4 regions of the Saccharicrinis aurantiacus genome follow, and region 3 is predicted to be linked to each of the others. Evidence: riboswitches for the same ligand, from Rfam matches in the RefSeq annotation. Region 3 holds a riboswitch; each other region holds the start of a gene.
What was found. A riboswitch is a leader RNA that binds a small molecule or an ion and turns the genes downstream of it on or off. The one in region 3 is predicted to bind cobalamin.

Region 1: linked by a shared signal. The riboswitch ahead of QMO11_RS08115 (peroxiredoxin-like family protein) and the one ahead of QMO11_RS02840 (TonB-dependent receptor) in region 3 are both predicted to bind cobalamin.
Region 2: linked by a shared signal. The riboswitch ahead of QMO11_RS08015 (sirohydrochlorin chelatase) and the one ahead of QMO11_RS02840 (TonB-dependent receptor) in region 3 are both predicted to bind cobalamin.
Region 4: linked by a shared signal. The riboswitch ahead of QMO11_RS15855 (TonB-dependent receptor) and the one ahead of QMO11_RS02840 (TonB-dependent receptor) in region 3 are both predicted to bind cobalamin.

Annotation. Positions count from the first base shown of each region.
Region 1 covers NZ_CANLCN010000005.1:203,559-209,547, reverse strand. The annotation lists gene QMO11_RS08125 (M3 family metallopeptidase) at 1-1,195, shown strand, start outside; gene QMO11_RS08120 (biopolymer transporter ExbD) at 1,261-1,773, opposite strand; cobalamin riboswitch at 1,941-2,139, shown strand; gene QMO11_RS08115 (peroxiredoxin-like family protein) at 2,395-3,024, shown strand; gene QMO11_RS08110 (metallophosphoesterase) at 3,218-4,342, shown strand; gene QMO11_RS08105 (hypothetical protein) at 4,422-5,213, shown strand; gene QMO11_RS08100 (methyl-accepting chemotaxis protein) at 5,335-5,989, opposite strand, start outside.
Region 2 covers NZ_CANLCN010000005.1:166,703-172,691, reverse strand. The annotation lists gene QMO11_RS08020 (cadherin repeat domain-containing protein) at 1-882, opposite strand, end outside; cobalamin riboswitch at 1,167-1,368, shown strand; gene QMO11_RS08015 (sirohydrochlorin chelatase) at 1,500-1,877, shown strand; gene QMO11_RS08010 (energy-coupling factor ABC transporter permease) at 1,883-2,602, shown strand; gene QMO11_RS08005 (energy-coupling factor ABC transporter substrate-binding protein) at 2,604-2,900, shown strand; gene cbiQ (cobalt ECF transporter T component CbiQ) at 2,891-3,649, shown strand; gene QMO11_RS07995 (energy-coupling factor ABC transporter ATP-binding protein) at 3,649-4,461, shown strand; gene QMO11_RS07990 (cobyrinic acid a,c-diamide synthase CobB) at 4,461-5,813, shown strand; gene QMO11_RS07985 (precorrin-8X methylmutase) at 5,792-5,989, shown strand, end outside.
Region 3 covers NZ_CANLCN010000001.1:778,755-784,743, reverse strand. The annotation lists gene QMO11_RS02850 (DUF3857 domain-containing protein) at 1-1,809, shown strand, start outside; gene QMO11_RS02845 (hypothetical protein) at 2,134-2,823, opposite strand; cobalamin riboswitch at 3,165-3,381, shown strand; gene QMO11_RS02840 (TonB-dependent receptor) at 3,510-5,867, shown strand; gene QMO11_RS02835 (DUF4625 domain-containing protein) at 5,894-5,989, shown strand, end outside.
Region 4 covers NZ_CANLCN010000015.1:13,571-19,559, reverse strand. The annotation lists gene ligA (NAD-dependent DNA ligase LigA) at 1-665, opposite strand, end outside; gene QMO11_RS15860 (NHL repeat-containing protein) at 795-1,883, opposite strand; gene QMO11_RS15855 (TonB-dependent receptor) at 1,894-3,846, opposite strand; cobalamin riboswitch at 3,928-4,129, opposite strand; gene QMO11_RS15850 (YncE family protein) at 4,341-5,417, shown strand; gene QMO11_RS15845 (acyl-CoA thioesterase) at 5,487-5,909, opposite strand; gene nadC (carboxylating nicotinate-nucleotide diphosphorylase) at 5,906-5,989, opposite strand, start outside.

The DNA of each region.
Region 1 (5,989 bases), on a different contig from region 3:
TGCTTTTATACTTGATAAGAACATGGCAAAAACGCCAGAGGTTGTAAACGAGAAGTTGGCCTTTTTAATGGAGCGCTCTACCAAAGTAGCTAAGCAAGAATTAAAAGATATGCAAGCTATTGTTAATGCTGAGGGTGGCAAATTTAAAATTGAGGCTTGGGATTGGTGGTTCTACTCTGAAAAAGTAAAACAAAAGAAGTTTAACTTAGATGAGAACGACATTAAGCCTTATTTTGAATTAGAAAATGTGGTTAAAGGTGCTTTATATACCGCCGAGCAATTATATGGTTTACAATTTGAGGCACGTGCTGATATCCCTACTCCGCATGCTGAGGCGAGAGCTTACGAGGTAAAGGAAGCTAACGGTGACCATATTGGTGTTTTATTTATGGACTTTCACCCGAGAGAAAGTAAAAGAGGTGGTGCATGGATGAACTCGTACCGCAAGCAAGAGGTTGTGAACGGAGAATTTATTCACCCTGTAATTACAATGGTGTGTAACTTCACAAAACCAACTACCGACACCCCTGCCCTATTGAGCTTTGAAGAGGTCACTACTTTATTCCACGAGTTTGGGCATGCTTTACATGGTTTATTATCTAAGTGTACTTATTATTCGTTATCAGGAACAGCAGTGCCTAGAGATTTTGTTGAGTTACCATCGCAAGTGATGGAACATTGGGCATCGGAACCTGAGGTTTTAAATGTATATGCAAAACATTATAAAACAGGAGAAATTATCCCAACTGACTTGGTAAATAAAATTCAAAAAAGTGGAACTTTCAACCAAGGTTTTATTACAACTGAATATCTAGCCGCAGCTATTTTAGATATGGACTACCATACGTTAACAGCTCCGTTAACACAAGATATTAATGCTTTTGAGACAGCTTCTAACAAAAAGATGGGTTTAATTCCTGAAATTGTAACACGCTACCGCAGCACCTATTTTAACCATGTGTTTAGTGGTGGATATTCTGCAGGATACTATGCTTACATTTGGGCTGCCATTTTAGATTCGGATGCTTTTGATGCTTTTGAAGAGAACGGTATTTTTGATAAAGAAACTGCTGCCAAATTTAGAACTAATGTACTTGAAAAAGGAGGCACTGAAGATCCAATGGTATTGTATAAAAACTTTAGAGGACAAGAACCAAACGAAAAAGCTTTATTAGAAGATAGAGGGCTTTTATAAAATTCAAAATATCGAAAATTTTAGCTTCGTAATTAAGGGCATTCAGAAATGGATGCCCTTTTATGTTAATAATACCAAGAAGAATTTCGCCTTAACTCCCCATCTTTTCCTCTTACCCAATTTGGTTCTGCTTCGGATATTCGAATTGGAAATACGGTATTAATTGCCTTTTGCTTTTTTGAAGATAAAGAACCATAAGTAGTCCCAAATTTCTTTTGAGCCAATTCTTCTCGCAGTTCAGCATATGCTTTCTCTAACTCATTCTGAACATCGATATAAAACCCATACGTAACATCACGATCTGTTTGTATTGAAACAACTGCTATAGACACTTGAGTATCTCCGAAAAAGTGCACACGCTTTGAACGTTTACTAGGCAACCAAGACTCATTGTTAGGGTTTGCAATGTATTCCTTCGTTAGTTCTTTTAAATCAGATAACTTTCTTTCTTCTCCTTTAACTAAAATAATATCACCACTCTTTACCCATACTGTAAAAAGATTCCTATCTGTCCACGAAGTACAAACTACCAAAACAACGAAATAAGACACCAAATAACAATAATATTTTTTTGACATAAACCACACTTTTTAGGAGACTAAATCTACAGATAATTCCTACAAAAGAAAACAATACTATTTTTACTCTATCACTAAATTCAGAATACCAACACTATAGAGGAATATTTTGGACAACTTTTAAATAAATCCGTTTAATAACATTGCCAAATAGATAAACATTACATACATTTGTTTCAGATTTTGGAAGTGCAAATATTTTATTTGCCAAGGGAATTAGGTGAGAATCCTAAACAGTACCCGCTGCTGTAATCTCTAGCCGTTAGGCTAATCTTTTAATTAACATGTCACTGTTGCTCCCAAAGCAATGGGAAGGCAATTAAAGGAGGAGTAAGTCAGAATACCTACCAATAATCAATATTTGAAAGTAGCTTTCGGGAGTTAAAGCAAAATCGGTTAAGTACCTAGGGTACTTTCTATCCGTAAATTATATCCCCACGCATTTTCAAAAACATTTTATTGCAACAACGTAGACCGATATGCCAATTGGTCGAATCTAGTATTATCTGTATAACAATGTTTTTCAAAGAAAAGCGCTCCAAAGGGGGTGCTTTTTTTTATTCATACTGTCAGGTTCATTAATTTATACGACAATAAGAATAAACAACTAATACTAGCATCATGAAAACATTATCACTAATAGCCGCAATACTATTAAGTATTAATATTTATTCGCAAGAAAAAATTAAAGCCATAGATGCAAAAGGCATAGATATAGGAAGCTACATTAATAATTTTAAGGCCACTACGGATAAGGGCGAATTGTTTTCGTTAAACGATGCTTTAAAAGATGGCCCTGTTGTGATTATATTCTATCGAGGATTTTGGTGCCCTGTGTGCAACAAACATTTGGCTGCAATGCAAGATAGCTTACACTTAATTGCAGATAGAGGTGCACAACTAATAGCCATATCTCCAGAAAAACCAGAGTATCTTAATATCATGAAAGATAAAACTGGTGCCAAATTCACACTTCTTCATGATGAAAATTACGAAATATCGGATACTTTTGGTGTTACCTTTACTCCTTCTAAAACAACGCGAACCATTTACAATATAGCTTTAGGTGCCAAATTAAAAGAAACACATTCCGACGAATCAGAACAACTACCCATACCCGCCACATATATTATTAATACAGATGGTACAATCATATGGCGCCATATTGATCCGTATTATAAAAACCGAGCAAACGTAAAAGATATTCTTAATAATTTGCCAGTTATAATAGATACTAATCCATTATATTAAGATTAAACCACCCAAGATCTTATTTAGAAATTCTGCACAAATGGCTTAATCTAATTAATAGATATACATGATAATATGCAAATACTTTTGATGGAACTACAAGAGCTTTTTCAACAATTACTATATCCATTATACTATTTATAATATTAAAATTACTATCTTAAAACTTCGAAAATCAAACCCTTATATTTATATGAGACATTTATTCTTCACTCTACTACCTACCTTTGTGTCCATTGCAATTATTGTTGTTAACATCTATCTCATTAAACGATTCTACGGTTATTTCATCAAAGAATTAAACAAACCTTTTTATGCAATGCTTTGTATTGTACTATTCTTTGTAGCTACAAGCTTCTTAATGATTAGACATGAAATGGGGAGCTTTAGCGATTCGCAATTTATTATTGCCTCCGTATTAATGGGAACATTAGCATTCTTAGTATTCGCTGTTGTATTAGTAGACATTGTATTAATCTTCATACATATTGAGCCCAAATACGCAGGTATCGTTGTATTATCTACCACCCTTTTGATTATTGCTTACTCTATTTGTAATGCATCACACACACGTGTAAAACATCAGGAAATAAAAATAGAAGGCCTAAAAAAAGAATTACACATAATGCACTTATCTGATATGCACATTGGTCCATTTAGAGGGCACGAATTTGTTAAAAACATTGTAAACAAAACTATTGATGCCCATGTTGATGCAGTTGTAATAACAGGCGACTTATTTGATGGCGTTGTTGAATTAGACAAAAACAGCATCGCTCCCTTCAAAAAACTAGATGTTCCCATATTCTTTATCGAAGGTAATCATGATATTATTATAGGTTCAAAAAGGGCGAAGGAGGCTGTACGGGAAATTGGAATTACGGTTCTTGAAAACGAAATATTCAATTTTGAAGGAGTACAACTTATTGGACTTAATTACATGGCAGAGGACGACTCTGCATATTACAAAGAAGAACATATTGAGGATAAAACAGCTGAAAGAAAAACCATAAAAAGCGTATTGGATGATTTAGTATTAGACGATAATAAACCTAGTATTTTGCTACACCATAGCCCTGCTGGCATTAAATATATCAATGAAAAAGGTATTGATTTATTTCTTTCAGGACATACGCATGCCGGGCAATTGTTTCCATTTACCTGGCTCATTAAATTAATTTTTAAATATTCGTATGGCTATCATAACTTCAACGGAACCCAGATGTTTGTTTCGCAAGGTATTGGGACTTCCGGCCCTCCCATGCGATTAGGCTCCAAGAGTGAGATGGTAGTGTTGGATTTAATGCCACTTGATTAATAATACGTGAAATTCGAGATTAGATTGTCTAAATATTGAGTTCAAAAAACTCATAACCAAAAACTAAGACAATCTAATCATGAAAAATAACATTCTGCTAATCACCAGTTTTACTCTTATTAGCTTTACAGCATGTACCTCTTTTCAATTTACATCGCTGCAGAGCAATCTCCTAAATCTTGATTCAAATTATTTCTTATATCAGGATGATACGCTAGAAGTAAAATACTCTTTTGCAGGCAGAAACTGCCCATTACAACTAACCATCTACAATAAATCGGACGACCCAATTTTTATCAACTGGGAACAATCGGCAGTAATAATTAATGGACAAAGCCTACCAATTAACCCCTTAAATTCAATAATGTCGTCCAGAAGCCAAACTTCTACTTATGCAATCGGAAATCACTACGAAAGTAGCAGTAGTATCAGCAATGGAGTTATTGAACATTCCGACAGGTCGGGTTTTATACCACCTAAAGCTAGTATTACAATAAACAGTTATAATCTAAGCAGTGGTTTTATTAACACTACCCTAGCCGATTCTACACAAAAAGTATACGAAGAAAGCGCACTCAGAACAGTAACCAAACACTTCTTCACAAAAGAAAATTCACCCCTTAAAATCAATTGTTTCTTAACTTACAATAACGATACTAAAACTCAGAAGAATTATATCAAAAGCAAATTTTGGTGTGCTTCAGTTTATAAAACCAACTACCAATCGTATAATAATAGAGGCGATCAATATTTTGTTTCTCGCTCTAGCGTTGCTGGCGATATATTAAGTACAGCAGCCATTGTTGGCGTAGCCATAGTAGCCGTTAAAGCAGACCTTGAATATGACGACGAATGTTGTCACGAGCGATAACACAATAATAATGAAGCTACAATATACATTAAGACTTTCGCATATATAGCTTGCAAGAAATTCAGTCTTAATATAAAACATATTTTTGCTTTATATTAAGACTATTTACAAATGGTTAAACTTATAATTTAAAGAATTTAACCTGCTCCCTCAATAAAGAAGCATGCGAATTTAACTCCTCAGCTTGAGCTGATAACTCTTCGGCTTGAGAAACGTTATTTTGTGATACATTACTCAAAGCAATCAAGGCATCCTTGATGTATTCTGATTTCTGACGTTGAGAATTACTAGCCCCTGAGATATCTTGTATAAGTGCGTTTACATTTTGGATATTTGGCAATATTACCTCTAACATCTCACCACCCTCTTCTGATAATTTAACACCATCTTTGGTTATGCCTGTTATTACCATCGAGGCCTCTTTACTGCTTTCTGCTAATCTTTTTACCTCATTAGAAACCACACCAAACCCTTTACCTGCATCACCTGCTTTAGCCGCTTCAATAGCCGCATTTAAGGCTAAAATATTAGTTTGAAGAGCTAAATGATTAACAAACTTAGTTTGAGCCAATATTTCCATTGATTTTGATAATTGCTCAGAGTTCTGATTCCCTAAATTCACAATATGATTAACAGACTCATCAGAAAGTTTACTTGTTTTAATCGAATTATTAGCATTCTTATCTATTTCAACAGTAATATCCTCAACAGTAGCACTTATTTCTTCAATCGAGGCTGCTTGGTTATTTGCATCTGCGGATAAGTTTTGAGCACCA
Region 2 (5,989 bases), on a different contig from region 3:
AAAATCATCAACACGTTCAACCATCATTGGTACACCAAAAATATTGTTCTCAAAAACACTCTCATCATCCCCTTCTACTACATAAAGCTTTTCGTAGTTAGGAATTTCAGAAACTTTAATAATAGAAATATGCTCAGACACATTATTCTCATAATCTCTAGCCTGAATAACAACTTCATAATCTGCAGACTCCCCAGGAAGCTCTAAGTTAATTTGAGTGGCGAATTTTCTATAATCATCAGGAAAGTCAACAAAAACCTCGTTGTATGATATTTTCTCAACTTTTACAGATACTTCAGCAAGTTCCTTGTTATCCTCTACTTCTAATTCAAATGAATAAGAGATAATATTATCACCAGAAGCAATGTAATTAATTAAAGGTGGCACTTGAATAAATTGAGGACTTTCAAAGTCTCCTGTAAAATCAACCTTAACTTCTGCTTCAGTAGCATTACCTAACACATCGTAAACTGTTACCAAAACATTACTTAAAGCGGCATGCATATTATCATTAGATGTAACTGCATAATCTAATTCATATTCATGCAATAAATTATCGTATAAATGAATTAAATCAATCTTCTTATTAATATTTAACTCACTACTTTTAATTGTAATATGGCTCAAACCATCATTATCCTTTGCAAGTCCTTTTAGCACAAACCCTGTTGCAACATCGGTTCTTATATCGGCATCCTCCATTTCTAAAGTTGGGTTATTGCCATCAACCATCTTAAATCCATCATCATCGGAACATCCGTATAGACATAAAATCAGTTGTAATAGAATAATAAAACTGTACTTTCCCCTCATAATTATTTGTCTTTTCTTAACATTACTATAATCATACCAAACCGAACACTTAAATAGTGTTAATTTCATTGGTGTAAATATAGGGTGGTATTAAAATCCTAGAAATGGAACATTACACTCAAAAGATGGAGGATATTATTGGTCACAAAACAAAATAATGACCATATTACAAACCTGCATTTACATGCAACAACCCAGCTATAATACACTAAGCAACAACTTTATAGTAAACAAGAACACATATTCATTTTCTTATCTCTATAACTATTAACGAACAAAACATTAGCTATTTAGATTCGCTATACAACATGTTAATTTTATTAAATAATTATGCATTCCTTTACTTCAAATAATTATATTTGCAGCGCATTGGTGGTATGTTGCTTTTCAGCAATTACCTTAAAATGGGAATCTCGTTAAATTCGAGAGCTGTACCCGCAGCCGTATGCTTCAAAAAGTTTCTTATCACTACTTTTTGCCACTGTCTGATCGTTAGATGGGAAGGCCGATAAGAATGAAGCGAGCCGGAAGACCTGCCAAGAAACAATTAATTCAGTGCTTTCGGGATAAAAAGCAGAATGAAATAAACATCATTTCATTTGCTCTATTTGATTATAGAATTGGTAACTCCATAATTAAATACTCACAGGCATTGAACTACTTATTCATTTAAAAACTGTAGATCGATGCAAAATACAACATTGATTATTTTAGGCCATGGTAGCAAATCAAAAAATGCTATTGAAGATTTTAATTACATCGTAAAGCTTGTTGCCGATAAAAACGAATTTAAAAACGTGGCTGGCGCGCACATGGAAATTGCTGACCCATCGTTACAAGATGTGGTGAAAGATTTATATGAAAAAGGAGAACGTGATTTTGTTATATTCCCTTACTTCTTGTACAACGGCATGCACATCCGCTTCGATATCCCAGGCATCTTAGAAAAATTAACAGCAGAATACGAAGGCATCAGCTTCGATTTTACTGCTCCAATTGGTCAGGATCCTATTATGGCGGACTTAATTGTGAATAAGGTATCAACACATATAGCAGCAAAATAATTTCGATGAAGAAGATATTCGCAACGCTCTCTGCCCTACTCATTGCAAATACGCAACTAAGCGCCATGCACATTGCCGAAGGTTTTTTACCTGCTAAATGGAGCATCCTTTGGTGGATTGCATTTATCCCTTTTTTATTAGTTGGATTCAACAAACTAAAAAAGATGATTAACGAAGTACCGCAGGCCAAAATTCTTTATGCTGTAGTGGGTGCATTTGTGTTTGTATTATCTTCTTTAAAACTGCCTTCCCTTGCGGGGAGCAGTTCTCATCTTACTGGTATTGCTATGGGAGCGCTCTTATTTGGCGCTTCAAGCATGTCGATAATTGGAATCATTGTTTTGCTTTTTCAGGCATTATTATTGGCACACGGAGGGATAACAACCTTAGGCGCCAATGCTTTTTCAATGGCAGTGGTTGGCGCTTTTGTTGCGGTAGGTATTTATAAATTAGCTGCTTCATTAAAAGCTCCACAGTGGTTGTCTATCTTTTTAGCTGCGTTCTTTTCAGATTTATGCATTTACATGTGTACTTCTGTTCAGTTGGCCATGGCTTTTCAATCCGAAGCAAATACCATTATGGATAATACAATAAAGTTTCTTTCGGTTTTTGCGCTGTCGCAATTGCCATTAGCCATTATCGAAGGTATATTAACTGTACTATTCTATCAGCTGATTACGCGTTATAACAGCGAGGAAATTAAATTACTAAGCAAACTCAATTAAAATGACGAAAACAAAACGCATTACACTTTGGGTAGGGATAGCAGTTGTTGCAGCCGTTTTATTTCAGATTGGAATGGCCGATACTTTATCTCTTTTTGATGGCACCGATGATCAATCTGTTGAAGTAATTCAACAAATTGACGCTTCGTTCGAACCTATATTCGAACCTTTTTGGGAACCGGGAAGTGATAAAGCGGAAACTTTGCTATTTGCTTTACAAACATTAATTGGAGTTGGTATTATAGGCGCTTATATTATTTATAGCGAAAAAAGAAAAAAAGCTAAGGCATGCAAATAAGCGAGTTATACCAAGGTAAATCGAAAGCAGCTAAATGCAATTTATGGCATCGGAATATTTTTATATTTCTGTCGCTGGCTTTTGCTATATCGTCTAATTCGGTGTTTTATTCCCTTGGTATTATTGCTTTATTTTCAGCACTCATTTTACTATTCACAAATACTTCTATCGCAAAACTCGCTAAATTATTAAGCATCCCACTTTTGTTTGTTACCTTTAGCTGTTTGGCTATAGTGATAAATATAAATGCAGGAACTCCATTTATTAAACTGGAGCATTTTTATCTGGGACATAGTAATGAATCCATCATGCAAGCATTACTTATTTGCGGTAAAAGTATAGGCATGTGTACCATATTTCTGTTTTATATGATATCTACATCAATATCAGAAATGGCCACAAGCATGCGAAAAATTGGTATTCCGTGTTTATTTATTGAGCTATTTATATTAACCTATAAGTATATTTATTGCGTAGTAGAAAGAGCTAAACAATTAATGATTGCACAGAAATCGAGAATGGCCTATACCAAACGAAAAGGCATTTACGAGTCTATTTCTTTTTTGATAAGCAGTTTATTAATAGGTTCTATTCACGAATCGTCGGTAGCACATTATGGTTTGCAATCAAGAGCTTTTGATGATAAATTTGAATTTATACACGCCCATACAAAACAGTCGGCAAGTTTTAGTTTAACCCTTGCCACTATAGTGAGCATACAAGCATTGGCTTTATTTTTAACATACTAATGAGCATCATCAAGTTAAATAATATCGTATACAAATATCCCAATGGCGACAAAGGGTTAAATGGGATTAATTTATCCATTCCTAAAGGTAAAAAGATAGCCTTGCTCGGCGCAAATGGTGCGGGCAAAACCACTTTAATGATGATGCTAAATGGAGTTTTCAAGCCTAGTCAAGGAGAAATATGCTATAAGGATGTGCCATATAAATACAATAAAAAAGGCCTACGCAACATTCGCGAAAAAGTAGGTGTATTATTCCACAATCCCGATCATCAATTATTTGCACCAAGCGTATTCGAAGAAATATCTTTTGGCTTATGCCAGATTTCAAATGATAAGGTTTGGATACATAAAAAAGTACAAGCTTGTCTGCAAGAATTTGAATTGGAAGATATCGCCGACAAAACACCGCATCAATTGAGTACCGGACAAAAAAAGCGCGTTTCAATGGCTTCTGTACTTGTAATGCAACCCGAGGTATTGGTTTGCGACGAGCCTTCTGCCAGTCTCGATCCTTACCACAGCGATTTAATGTTCGCCGAATTTGATAAACTAAATAAAGCAGGAACAAGTGTTATCATTTCCACTCACGATGTGGATAAAGCCTTTGATTGGGCCGATGAAGTAATCATTATGCACCAAGGCGAAATATTAGCCATGGGTAATCCAAACACTATACTAAGCGACGTTCAACTGCTCAAAAAAGCCAAACTAAAACAACCTAGAATATTAGAAATATATCAAAACCTAGGTATTGATTATACTAAGGTTGATGCTTTTAAATCAGAAACCATTCAACACACACTAAACTAATGAGCAAGCAAGGTTTCGTAATAGCAGGCACAAACAGCGGTTGTGGAAAAACTACCATAACCATTGGCTTAATGCACCTTTTAAAGAAAAAGGGATATAATGTGTCACCCTTTAAAGTGGGTCCCGATTTTATCGATCCTCGTTTTCATGAGAAAGTAGTGGGCACGCCATCCTACAACCTCGAAAGCTATTTTATGGATGATAAAACCCTTAAATATTTGTTTAATAAACATGCAGCTAAAGCCGATATTGCCATTGCCGAAGGTGTTATGGGAATGTACGATGGCTTGGGATTAAAGGGAATCGGTAGTACTTATGAAACGGCGAAAAAAATAGAAGCGCCCATTGTTTTAATTGTGGGATGCAAAGGTTTATACCAATCTGTTTCGGCCATTATAAAAGGTTTCATGACCTTGAGAGCCGATAACAATATAAAAGGAGTCATCCTCAATCATGTGTCGAGCGACATGCTATTTCAGAAATACAAAGAGTTTATTGAAACAGAATGTGGCATTAAATGCATTGGTTATGTTCCGCCGCTGAAGGATATGGAACTCAAAAGCCGTCACTTAGGTTTGGTACAAGCCGAAGAAGTGGAAGCACTTAACGAGAAAGTAAACCAACTTTCTGATATTCTTGACAAAACCATTGATACAGAAACCTTACTTGACATCGCAAAAATTAAAGTTAAAGACTCTGAAGCTTTTGAAATTCCTTTTAAAAAGGACGAACTAAAAGGTTTAAACCTTGCAGTTGCCTACGATAAAGCTTTCAGTTTTTATTACAGAGATAATCTTGAACTATTGGAAGAACTCGGCGCCAAGCTTCAGTATTTTAGTCCGCTTACGGATGATAAACTACCTGATAATTGCAATGCCATTTATTTTGGTGGTGGTTATCCCGAGGTTTTTGCCGATCAATTAAGTGAAAATACACAGCTTCTGCAGCAAATAAAAACTGCAGCAGATAACAATATGCCCATTTTTGCAGAGTGCGGTGGATTAATGTATCTCACCAAAGAAATCATCAATACCGATGGCGCAAAAAACAATATGGTGGGTATTTTCAATTGTGCCACAGAAATGACTGCTCGCTTAAAACGATTTGGCTACGCCGAGTGTGAACTAAACGGAGCAAAAACAAAATGCCACGAATTTCACAAATCAACATTAAGCGAGGATGCACAAAATATTCAGCATCAATATAAATTAAGTAAACCTTTAAGCAATATAAAATGGGAATGCGGACTGCAAAATAAAAATGTATTGGCAGGATATGCACACATTCACTTTTGGTCAAATTTCGACTTCACAAAACAAATATTCGACTTATGGAAAAGAGCAATTATATAATATTAAACCCTCAAGGTATTGAAACCGAGAGCATGCAAATTATTTCGCGTGAATTAATGCACCTTTCATTGCCCGAAAATTTAGCACCCATCATCAAAAGAGTGATTCACACCACTGCCGATTTTGAATATGGACAGTTATTCGAAGCACATCCTGATGCTTTAGAAAATGCTCAA
Region 3 (5,989 bases):
GAATCTGATATACCTTCGTGGTATTACCCAATACCAACTATTAACATTTCACCCGATACTAATTGGGAGTCTATAGCTAAATACGTTCTGAGCTTCTACAAATCAAACGAAAAATTTAGTGCCGAATATGAAACTTTATTAGATCGCATCAAATCTAGTTATACAACAAAGAGTGAACAAGCACGTTACGCAATACAGTATGTACAAAATAACATATACTATTTAGGTAATGAAGAAGGTATCTACAGCATCAAACCGAGACATCCAAACTTAGTTTTAAAGAAAAAATCAGGAGATTGTAAAGAGAAGAGTTGGCTTTTAACTTGTTTATTAAACGACATAGGTTACGAAGCCTACTCTGTATTGGTTAATACATTTCAAGGGCATGTTTTAGATGAAAAACCAATATCACTGGCAGCTTTCAATCATTGTGTAAATTGCTTAATCGACAATCAAGACACAATTTATATTGACCCAACAATAACAAATCAAGGGGGCAATTTGAATAATATTTTTTTTCCCAATTATGAAAAAGGACTGCTAATTAAAAATGGAACTACTAAGCTAAGTGCACTTCCTTTAAAGAATCCTGGCGAATCTAAAATAGAAGAAATATTTAATTCTAATAGCACCGAAGCTGCAACTCGTTTAGATGTAAAAACAATAATTACAGGTAGAAATGCAGATTTCAAACGTACAATATTCAAGAACATTTCGCTAAGTAACATTCAAAATGAATATTTAAAAAGCTATGCTAATAGATATTCTCGTATAGATACAATAGGTAAGTTTTGGTATAAAGATGATATTGAGGAAAATAGAATTGAAATTAGACACTCATATATAATTGATAATTTTTGGAATTATTTAGATTCCTTAAACACTAAAAACATATCTACAACATTGAGTGCTCGATCTATTCAAGATATATTACGACGTCAAACTTATCCGAACAGAAAGAGCCCATTAGCCTTAATTTATCCTTTAAATATTACTCAAACCATAATTGCAAACCTTCCCTATGAATGGCGCATAAAAAACGAAAAGGAAACCATAAGTGGTGATGGTTTCAATTTTTCAAGAACCGTTAAATACCATGATAAAGAACTCTATTTAAATTATAACTATAAGACTACGCAAGACCACATTAATAGTGATGATTATTTATCCTACCTTGATAACAATAAAAGTGTTTTCGATAAACTAAACTTTAATTTATGGTACAATACGGGCAGCCAAGCTAAAAATATTGAAGAAGGACCTCATCCATTTTTCGTACTCTTTATTGCCTTAATATTTGGCATCTGCATTATGCTTGCCTTTAAGGGGTATAAATATAATCCTGAAGTTGCACCTGAATTTAACGGAGCAAACAAAAAAATTAGGGGTTGGGTATTAATTCCTTCAATTGGCATAATAATATGGACACTATTAATGTTCGTATCCTTTCTTATTAAACTAAACTGGGGGATAAATTCTTGGCTTACACCAAATTTAAATAATAGCTCTAGTACAGATCTTTTATCTAGATTTGCTCTGCTCATAGGATTTATCTCAATAATAGTATTTGGCTTATTAAATTCAATCCTCTTTATCAAAAAACGAAGTAGCTTTCCAAAATTAATGATCGCCTACTTTATTTACTTTTTACTTTTTACTTTATTGGTTAGTACAATTATGTATTTTAGCTTAGGAGAAAAAGCACTCTTTTTAATAGGTTTGTGGCCTTTTATTAATTGCTGTATTTGGATTCCTTATTTTTTAAAGTCAAAACGAGTAATGGAAACTTTTACAAATAGAATAAAGTAACATCATGATAAATAAAATCTAATTAATACATTATCAAATGACATATATTTCATTGTAATGTTTTATATTTTAGCTTGACACATAGTTATGAACACTCTCCTCTGAGACACAAGCAAATCTCTCTGAATTTTAGATAATTTACTCACGGACTTCAAATTATTGCTCTGAAGCAGCTACTGCTTGCTCTGAAATTGCAAAAAGATACTCTGAGCGTTGCTAAAACTGCTCTGAGAATACCATAATTTACATTGAGACATAAAAAAAAGTCCCCGAGGAAGGGTAAGACCTACTCGGGGACTAGTAAAATAAGGGCTTTTGAGAATATTAACTAAGCACGTATTTCTTTTTCTTATCAGGATTATCCCAAAATATAAAACGGGCATACTCGCGCACTTCCCTATTTATATTAAGCAATAGCGTATATGCCTTATCGCGCAATACTTTAGATTCTGAGCTGCCATCACTATCACCATTGGCAATAGCCAATATTTCAGAAAGACTATGCGAAGTACTCCTTGAAACATCAAGCACTTCAAGATTAAAATTAATATCTGTTAGCGGATCAGGATATTTTTGTCCTAACACACCTAACTCTAATAAATCTTGAACCATATCAGCATTCCCGCTTCCTTCACGTATCCTACGCACCTTTTTCATTACATTAGGTAGTTTACGGTAAGCAAAGGTAAAATTACGCAACAAGTGCTTTTGTAATTCATACCCCTTAACACTTTCAATAGACCACTTTTGCTGTGCTTCCTTTTGGGCACGGTACTCGCCCATCCATTCTGCCTGGCAAAAGCGGAGTGCTCCCGCCAAGGGTTTAAGCTGCTCAATTAGGGTAGCATCCATTCCTACCGCTGTAAACGCCTCAACATCTTTGGCGGCCTCAATGGCTAGGGTTTCAGAATCAGCAGCAAGCTCATCGGCTGGAATTCTTAATTCAATAATTTCATCTGCTTTAACAGCATCAATTTTTTCTTCCCATAGTTCAAAATCACTTTGAAAACTCATATTTTATTCAATTTTAAATAAATATATTGCGGCAATTCCGTCGGCCTCTTCTTCCAAATCCATGGGTCCAATCAAGGTAGGTTGATGACCAGCCGACGGTTTATTACTGCAATACTTAAATTAAATTTAATAAAATAGATTAATATTATGTTGCGTTTTTAGAAGTTTTATTTTTCAACATCACACTAATAATGAACCAATAAGCTCTTGAAAACAGGACCTAGCTATACTAGAACAAGCTATTTGCATACTCGCGGCAACATTTCTTAGCACTTCAATCTGGAATTAATATAAATTAGATAGGATTTAGTTGGTTCTTTTGTTCCGAAAATATATTTGTTTACGTTTGCAGTCAAATAGGTGAACAATTAATGCGTCGCATTTTTTGTTAAAAGGGAATGCCGTTAAAATCGGCAACAGTGCCCGCTACTGTAAGTCTCACGTTCTTAATACAAGAACAGGCGTTTTACAACATACTCATTACCATTGCCAAGTTGGCGAGAAGGTTTTTGTAAAACAGAGATAAGTCAGGAAACCTGCCTATAGATTATACTAATGAAACTTCCGGGATAAGAAGTTAGTTTGTGACATTGAAATCCACATACTAAAACCACATTGCTTTATTGGCTATAAAGTAGTTATGGCATTCCCTCAGGTTTCAGTTTATAGAATATTTTAAACTGATCATGAAGACGAAAACTGTATTACTATTACTCATTTTGTGCTTGGGGCATCATCAGCTTAGTGCTTCTGACATTAAAGGAAGAGTGCTGAACAAGCATAAGCAACCCCTGCCCTTTACAACCATCAGTGTAAACCCAGGAGAACTTGGGGCTATTTGCGACAATAATGGAAACTTTGTATTAGAGAATCTGAAAAATGGTACTTATAATTTAACCATATCCTACCTTGGTTTTAATACCATTAAAAAAACCATCAACCTTAAAAACAAAGACTTAAACCTAAGCTTCATCCTTGAAGAAAACGACGAAAATATTGCAGAAGTAAGCGTTACCGCAGATAGGTATGCACGCGAAGTAAAAATGCAAAGTGTGGCTGCCGTTAAAGTTGATCAGCAATTTATTAGCGAAAATGCTTCGGGTAGTTTAATGCAAACGCTGAGTAAAATACCCGGCGTTAGTTCTATTGATGTGGGCTCATCGGCTTCAAAGCCGATAATTAGAGGCATGAGTTTTAACCGTGTGGCCGTAATTAATAATGGCGTTAAGTTAGAAGGTCAGCAATGGGGCGAAACACATGGACTTGAGCTCGATCAGTATGCCATTGAAAATGTAAAGGTGATAAAAGGCCCAGCCTCTATACAATTTGGTAGCGATGCCTTGGCCGGTGTTATTGAAATATTGCCCTCAAACATACCTGCTCCCAATAGTACGGTTGGCGAGGTGAAATTAATAGGTAAAACCAACAACGACCTTGTAGGAACTAGCTTTTTAATTAAGCAACGTAAAAATAAATATTACTATACATTGCGAGCCACTTATCTCGACTTTGCCGATTTGATGGTTCCTAAAGATTCTATTGAATACAACACCTACAATCTTATCCTTAACAACAATGTAAAAAACACGGCTGGACGCGAGGCTGCCATCACAACGGAAATAGGCAAACTGTTTGATCGGGGGAATACATCGTTTCAAATCTCAAACCTCTATCGAAAAACGGGCTTTTATGCCGATGCCTTTGGGGTGGAAATTAGAACACAAATTCCCATAGATCATGATGCAAGTAAACGCGATATCCAAATTCCGTATCAAATGGTAAATCACTTTCGAGTTTCGAACCATACGAGTATAAATTATGGCGAGAACCAGCTAAATACCAATATTGCCTATCAAAATAACATCCATAACGATTACGATCACCTTACGGATATTACAGGAAAAACTCAGGTATTTCCGGATGATCACCTCAATACCGGGCTGCAACTACACACCCTATCGGCCAATGCCAATTATAAAATAAAGTGGAGCACTGCTACACTAACTTCTGGCTTTAGCGGGCAGTACATTAAAAACCTGCGCAGTGGTTTTAACTTTAACATACCTGCCTACGAAAAGGCAATTGGTGGTATTTTTACGCACTACCAAAAACAACTTCGATCCGAAACTTTTTTTGATGCAGGATTAAGGTATGATTACGGATTTATTGATGTGGAAGAATACATTAATCCGCGTAACCAAAACGAAACGGATTCCATATTATCTACACCTATAAATCGAAGCTTTAGTAGTATTACAGGTACCATTGGTATATCTAGTCAATTGAGCGATAAGCTTCATGGCAAGGCCAGTTTTGGCAAAAGTTTCCGCGTTCCGTCAATACGAGAACTGAGTGCTTATGGTATGATTTGGAGCTCGGCACGCTTCGAAATAGGTAATCCTGAGCTAAACCCAGAAGAGGTGTATCAGCTTGATGGGGAATTGAGTTTCATAAGTGAATATATCGACCTTACGGGTGGTGCTTTCTATAGCTACTTTTCTAATTATATTTTTCCGCATCCTAGCGGTGGATTTAACGATATAGTGGGTGCCGGACAAATTTACAATTACCAAGAGACGGAAGCAATTAGAACTGGTGGCGAGCTTAGTTTATTTGTTAAGCCCAACGCTAATTTGGGTTTTGATGTATTGGCCGAATATGTATATGCCTTAAACCTGGATAACAATGCACCGCTACCGTTTACACCGCCTTTAAGTGTGGATGCATCTGTAAATTATAAAATCAAATTATCTAAAACCAAAGCGTATTTGCTCAATACCTTTTTAGGCGCCAAACATATGGCCGAACAAACTCGTGTGGTACAAAACGAGGTTCCTGGCAATTTTACCAATGCATCTACCATTGTATACTTGGGTGTAAGTGGCAAACTTGGAACTAAAAGCCAATCGCCCGATTTTATGCTGCGTGTAGATAATTTATTAAACACAGAATATTACAATCACCTAAGTATATACCGACGCATTAACATGCCCGAAGCAGGGCGCAACATACAACTCACAGTTAATATTCCATTCGGAAACTAATAGATAATCATAATAAATAAACAAACATGAAAAATTTTAAATCACTAGGCCTATTCGTAGCTATTGTTGCGTTAACATTCACATCGTGTGAAAAAGAAGACAATACCAAACAAGCTCTACAC
Region 4 (5,989 bases), on a different contig from region 3:
TAGTATAAGTAGCAATCTAGTCCTCTTTTGGCTACCTCGCTACTCTTTTTCATTTTTAAGGAGCCTGAAGCTGCATTTCTGGGATTAGCGAATGGAAGCTCTTCATTCTTAATACGCTCTTGGTTTATTTTTTCGAATTGTGAATGTGGCAAAACAATTTCACCCCTTATCTCAAATTTATCTGGATAATTACCGGTTAATTGTAGAGGGATGCTTTTTATGGTTTTAACATTTTCGGTAACATCATCGCCTTTTTCGCCATCGCCTCTAGTTACAGCATGTTTTAGCAAACCGTTTTCGTAATTGAGGCTAATCGATGTTCCATCGTATTTTAATTCGCAAACGTACTCAACATCGCCAATGCTCTTATGAACCCTGTCGTGAAAATCAGATATTTCATCTTCATTATAAGTATTCCCCAATGATAGCATCGGATATTGGTGGGTAATTTGGGTGAAGTTGTTTGAAATATCGCTGCCTACTCTTTGAGTAGGGCTATTGGGGTCGTTAAATTGTGGATTCTGCTTTTCGAGTTCAATCAGTTTGTTCATAAGTTGATCAAAGTCGAAGTCGCTTATTTCGGGTGTGTTGTTTACGTAATAATTGTGGTTGTGCTTATTTAATTCAGCCCTTAAGGCTACTAATTGTTTTTGTATGTCGCTCATATTCTATTTGCAAATTCTGTAATGCAGTAAAAATACAATTTTGATTGGAGAGCTTAATATAAAAGACAAAAAAAAGCATGTTCTAGCAAAAATGTAGAACATGCTTTAATATATTTAGTGTAGTAAACGTTATTTTTTTACATCAACGATCCATGCTGGAGAAATACCAGTAGCATATTCTTCCTGAGGATTACCTTCTGCATCATATATTTTTAAGAGTCCATTTGTTGTAGTGCTTTGAGATACCATAACATAAATTAGATTTGAGGTTGTATTGTAGTATACTCCATTTATGCCGTCCACGCCATCAATAAAAGGGGTGTCTTCAAACGAACTGTCAATTGTGTTGAAAGTGTATATACCACCGCTATATCCATTGGCCCCCCAAGTTCCGCCTACAACATATATTTTAGACATATCGGAATTGAATGTCATTAGAGAGCTATACTCAGTACTTACTAAGCTTAAGGGGAAACTTGCCTCTACGGTGTTATTGCTTGTGTTAATGTATGCTAAACCTGCATCAGAATTTGGGTTGCTGTGAGTATTAGGTTGAAGTACGTATAGGTTATTTAGCTTGTCTTTTAGGAAGTACGAAGAAACACCTGAAAGGTCTTCAATGTAAGAAACCTCTTCAGAATTTAAATCTACCATTGCAATTTTATTGGTGTAATTCAATGCGCAATAGAGTGTGTTATTTACTATTTCAAGTCCTTCAGGACCATAAGGTATCATTATCTTTTTTTCAACTGTATTTGTGTTGATGTTATATTTTGCGATATAACTTTTTTCAATGTTCTCAGGAACCCAGATATCTCCGCCCCAACATGATATATATAGGTAATCCCCATTGCCAATGCAAAAACGTGGCTTAATGATATCTTCAGTAACACCATTTTGAGTTTGTGTTAAATCATCAGCACTTACATGGAATATTTCATCTTTAGCATTTCCCATAAAGTAAATGTTTCCTTTATATTCATAGGCATATTGTGGTTTTCCAGACATGCTCACGCCATTCGCACTCTCATAAGCTCCGTTTTGTACTGTGTTGTTTTCTAAATCAATGTATGATAATGAACCAACTGTAGCACTATAGCTACCGTAATTTAAAACGTAATGTCCTGTTATTTTTAAAGATGGTTTGTTGTCATCATCATTGGAGCAAGACGCGAATAAAAAAGGTAGTGCTAAAAGTAGTAATCGTAATTTGTTCATGGTTTATGTATTAAAATGTATAATTAATTCCTATTCTATAATTTATTTCGGGCATCGCATAGTTATACTGATTTTGATATTCTTTACTCAGTAGATTGTTTATGTTAGCCGAAATGGTGAGTTTGTTTTTATTAATATTCATGTTGTAGGCACATGATAGGTTAACGAGTTTAAATGCATCTAATTTTCCTCCTACCTGATTGTATTTTCGTTCGCCTACATATGAGCCATCAATACCGACATCCCATTTTTTATAATGATGCTGTATGTAAAGGTTGCCATTGTATATAGGAACATACTCAATTTGTTCATTTAGTTTGTCTGTTTCTAGTTCTGATTCTTTTCTCTCTGCAGAGTTGTATGAGAAGTTACCACCAAGAGTGGTTTTATGTTGGCCATAATTGCGAGTAAGCGAACCACTAAACTCAACTCCGTTGCTAATTACGTGGGCAATATTTTCGGCATACCAACCATTGGTACCTTGAATCCACATTAACCAATTGTCAACATCCATATAGAATGCATTTATTTTTGCATTGGCTACCCACTTATCATCAAGAGCATATAAGTAATTAAAACCTAGTTCGTAGCTAGTGGCATCTTCCGGACTAATGTTTTTATTTCCTGTATACCCATCTTGACCCCAAAACCTATCATTCAGAGTGGGGATTCTATATGCTCTTTGTAAACTTCCTAAAACAGATATTATACTCTGAGAATTGTACCAAAGGCGGGCATCAAACCCTATGGAAGGAGTGAATGGTGCGTTAAACTCAGTAACAACTTGCTGTCTTAGATTTAAGGTAGTTTTTAACCAAGGGTATGGCTTATAAAGTAGCGAAGCAAATACGGAAAACCTATTCTCATCTATATTCTCATCATAAGCATATACATCAGGTTTAATATAAACATTGCGCATTCCGGCTTTAACGCTTATTTTATTGTACTCTTTAGATGCACCTGTTTCGGCAATAATTCGTTGAGTTGCTATTTTTTGAGCTTTATTATTGTAGTCAATGGCATTATCAAAAACGTATCCAGCCCCTATGTAATAGTTTATGCCATTTGTTATGTTGTCAAATTGCACCCATGTTCGTATGTTTTCATCCTCAAGGTATCTGGTGTTCGGGTTTTGATTTTCATTCATGTTAGGTTGACCTTCGTGTCTGTTTTTAGCCAACCAAATTACGGACGAAATGCTTTTGTCTTTATTCCACTTATAGTTAAGTTGTTGTATGAAATTGAGGTTTTCTATGCGTGCATTTTTTTGTGTGTCTCTTGGAAATTCTTGTTTTTCAAAGTCGTAGCTTGATGTATTGGTAAATGGGAAGTTATTCTCTTTTTCGTAATAAGCTAACCTTGATATTGATTCGAATTTGCCATTGCTTGCAAATACTTTAGCACCAGCCATGTATTCACCAAAACTACCAGCGCTTAATTTTACCTCAGAGTTAACTCCTGCGTTATATTTGTTCTCTAAGCCTAGGTTTACGTTTCCTCCTATTGAGCCAGATCCTTTTGTAGCTGTTGAACTACCATAGGTTAACTCTACTTGATCAAATAAAAATACAGGAGCATTACTTGAATTATAACTTCCTAGGGTTTGAGAATTTATTTCTAATCCTCTAAGTTTAACAGAGGTGTGATTGTCTGAAGTACCCCTTACTCGAATGGAAGAAAGTCCGCCAGCATCAGATTTAACGTATATGGGCTGGTATCTTGATATTAAGTCACTTAAGTTACCTGCCTCTGTTGTTTGTTTTTGCATTGGCGTAAACGTTTCCTTTTTACCACCAACCTCATATAGGTTTATTTTTTTACTTACTACATCTACATTATCAATATATACGGTATCTAAGCCTGCTAAAAAGAGCGACTCTTCTTCAGAAAATGTGTCCTGTCCGAATAATTGAAATGAATAAAGTCCAATAATAACTAAGCAAATGCCTAATTTTATATACATCTGAAAAAATCATAAACGCAAGGGGAGAAATAGAAAAGACCTTCAATTAAGAATATCCTTAACAGCCTAGCTCCCGAAGCTTTTGTTAAACAATATTTGGTAGGTCTTCTGGCTCGTTTCTTATTATTGCTACCTTCCCATTAATAGTATTAACAGTGGTGTGAGATGCAATAATTGTTTAGAAACTTACAGCTGCGGGTACAGCTCCGGAATTTCACTAAAGTGATCACCGGATTCCCTTTTAATCCATAAAAATTATGGAACCAAAATTTTGCGCAAATATAATTGATGTTTTTATTCCGTGCTAATGTTTAGGTATAAAAGATGAAAATATCTTCTATATAAATATTCTCTTCTCGATGGGCTATTAATTTAAACTTAATTGGTGATGTTTAATAATTTCATAGATATTACACATTAATTAATAGGTAATCTTATATTTGCACTTTGAAAATTATATTGTTAGTACGTTTTAAAAAATCAGAATAATCAGAATGAAGAATTTTTTTCCAAGCATATTATTGGTTTTTTGTGTAATATCTGTTTCATGCAGTATCAACAACTCCAACTATGGTAAAGAAACCTCTATTGTAGGAACCTTTGTAATGAACCAAGGTAGTGGTAGTGCAAACGGAAGTGTTACGCATTATCATGCAGATACTTTAACCAACGAGCTTTTTAACGAAATAAATGATAGACCATTAACAGGAGAAATGTTGGCGGCCTCTTTCGGATCGGAAAAAGGGTATTTTTTAATGTCGGAGGGGAATAGTTCTGTTATCGAAAAAGTGAACCTCGATGATTTTAAATCAGAAATGACATCAGCGTCAGTGGCTAATGCAACAGATGTGGTTTGTGTTTCTGATACCTTTGTTTATGCTACAATAGCAGGAGCAGATGAAATGACCTCAGGAGAACTTTTGAAAATAGATGCTACAACTCTTTCAATTAAAGAAACCATTAAAGTTGGAATTAATCCTACAAAAATAGCTTACGATAAAGGTAAGTTGGTTTATGTTGCTAATACAAGTGATCTTGAAAATGGTATTATGATTGTTGATTTAGTGAGAAATCAGACTATCGATACTGTTAAGATTGAAACATTAGTTAATCCAGTAGATATGGTTATTGATGTGCATAGTAACTTGTGGGTATTGTGCGAAGGTGAAGGTGAAAGTCCAAAATCAAACGCAGGTTTAGTCCGTATCTCGTATAATACAAACGAGGAGGGTGAACGCACTGTTACTAATTATCCTTTTGGTGGATATGTTGGTAAAGGACGAGATGGTATAGCTATTTCTCTTGGAGGAACCACTCTATATTATATAAATGAAGGTACATACTCGATGCGAATTAGTGAAGATGACCTTTCTTCAGCGAAAATCTTATTTCCTGAAGATAGATATAGTACAAAGGTATTTGATGCAATAAGTGTAAGTAGTAGGAGTGCAGAGTTCTTTGCTACTGTTTCTGATGAAGATAAAGTAGTTGTTTTTGACAGTTATGGTCTAAACGAAGAAGATAAAGAAATATTAGTAGGTGAGAACCCTGGTAAGTGTTTGTTCAGATAGAATCGTTCTCAAAGCGATTTTGAAAATATAAAAAATCCCAGTGAAGTTAACTTCACTGGGATTTTTGTTTTATGATCGTTGATCAATAATATTTTGTAATGGTTTAATAATTTCTTCAGAAATACCAAGCTTCCCATTTATTAAACTAGTGGTTGTCACAATGCCTTTTAAGCAAATTTTATTATCGCTGAGGCGATATATGTCTTGATGAAAGATATACTTAACTCCTTTAAGTTCAACCCTTGTTTTTACAACAAACTTGTCGTTACTTTTTAGTGGAGTTTTATAGGCTAAATCGATACGAGCAACAACAGCTACTATACCATCATCAAACAACTTGGAAAAGTTAAGTCCAATGGAGTCTAAAAACTCATGGCGTGTATGCTCTAAGTAATTTTGATATACTGAGTTATTTACAATGCCTTGTAGGTCGCACTCGTAATCTCTTACCTTAAATTCAAGTTCAAAGTCGTATTGCATAATTTGATTCATAGAGCTTTTAAACTTAAATCTAAACTTTTAATATGGTGTGTTAATGCACCAACCGAAATATAATCAACCCCGCACTCAGC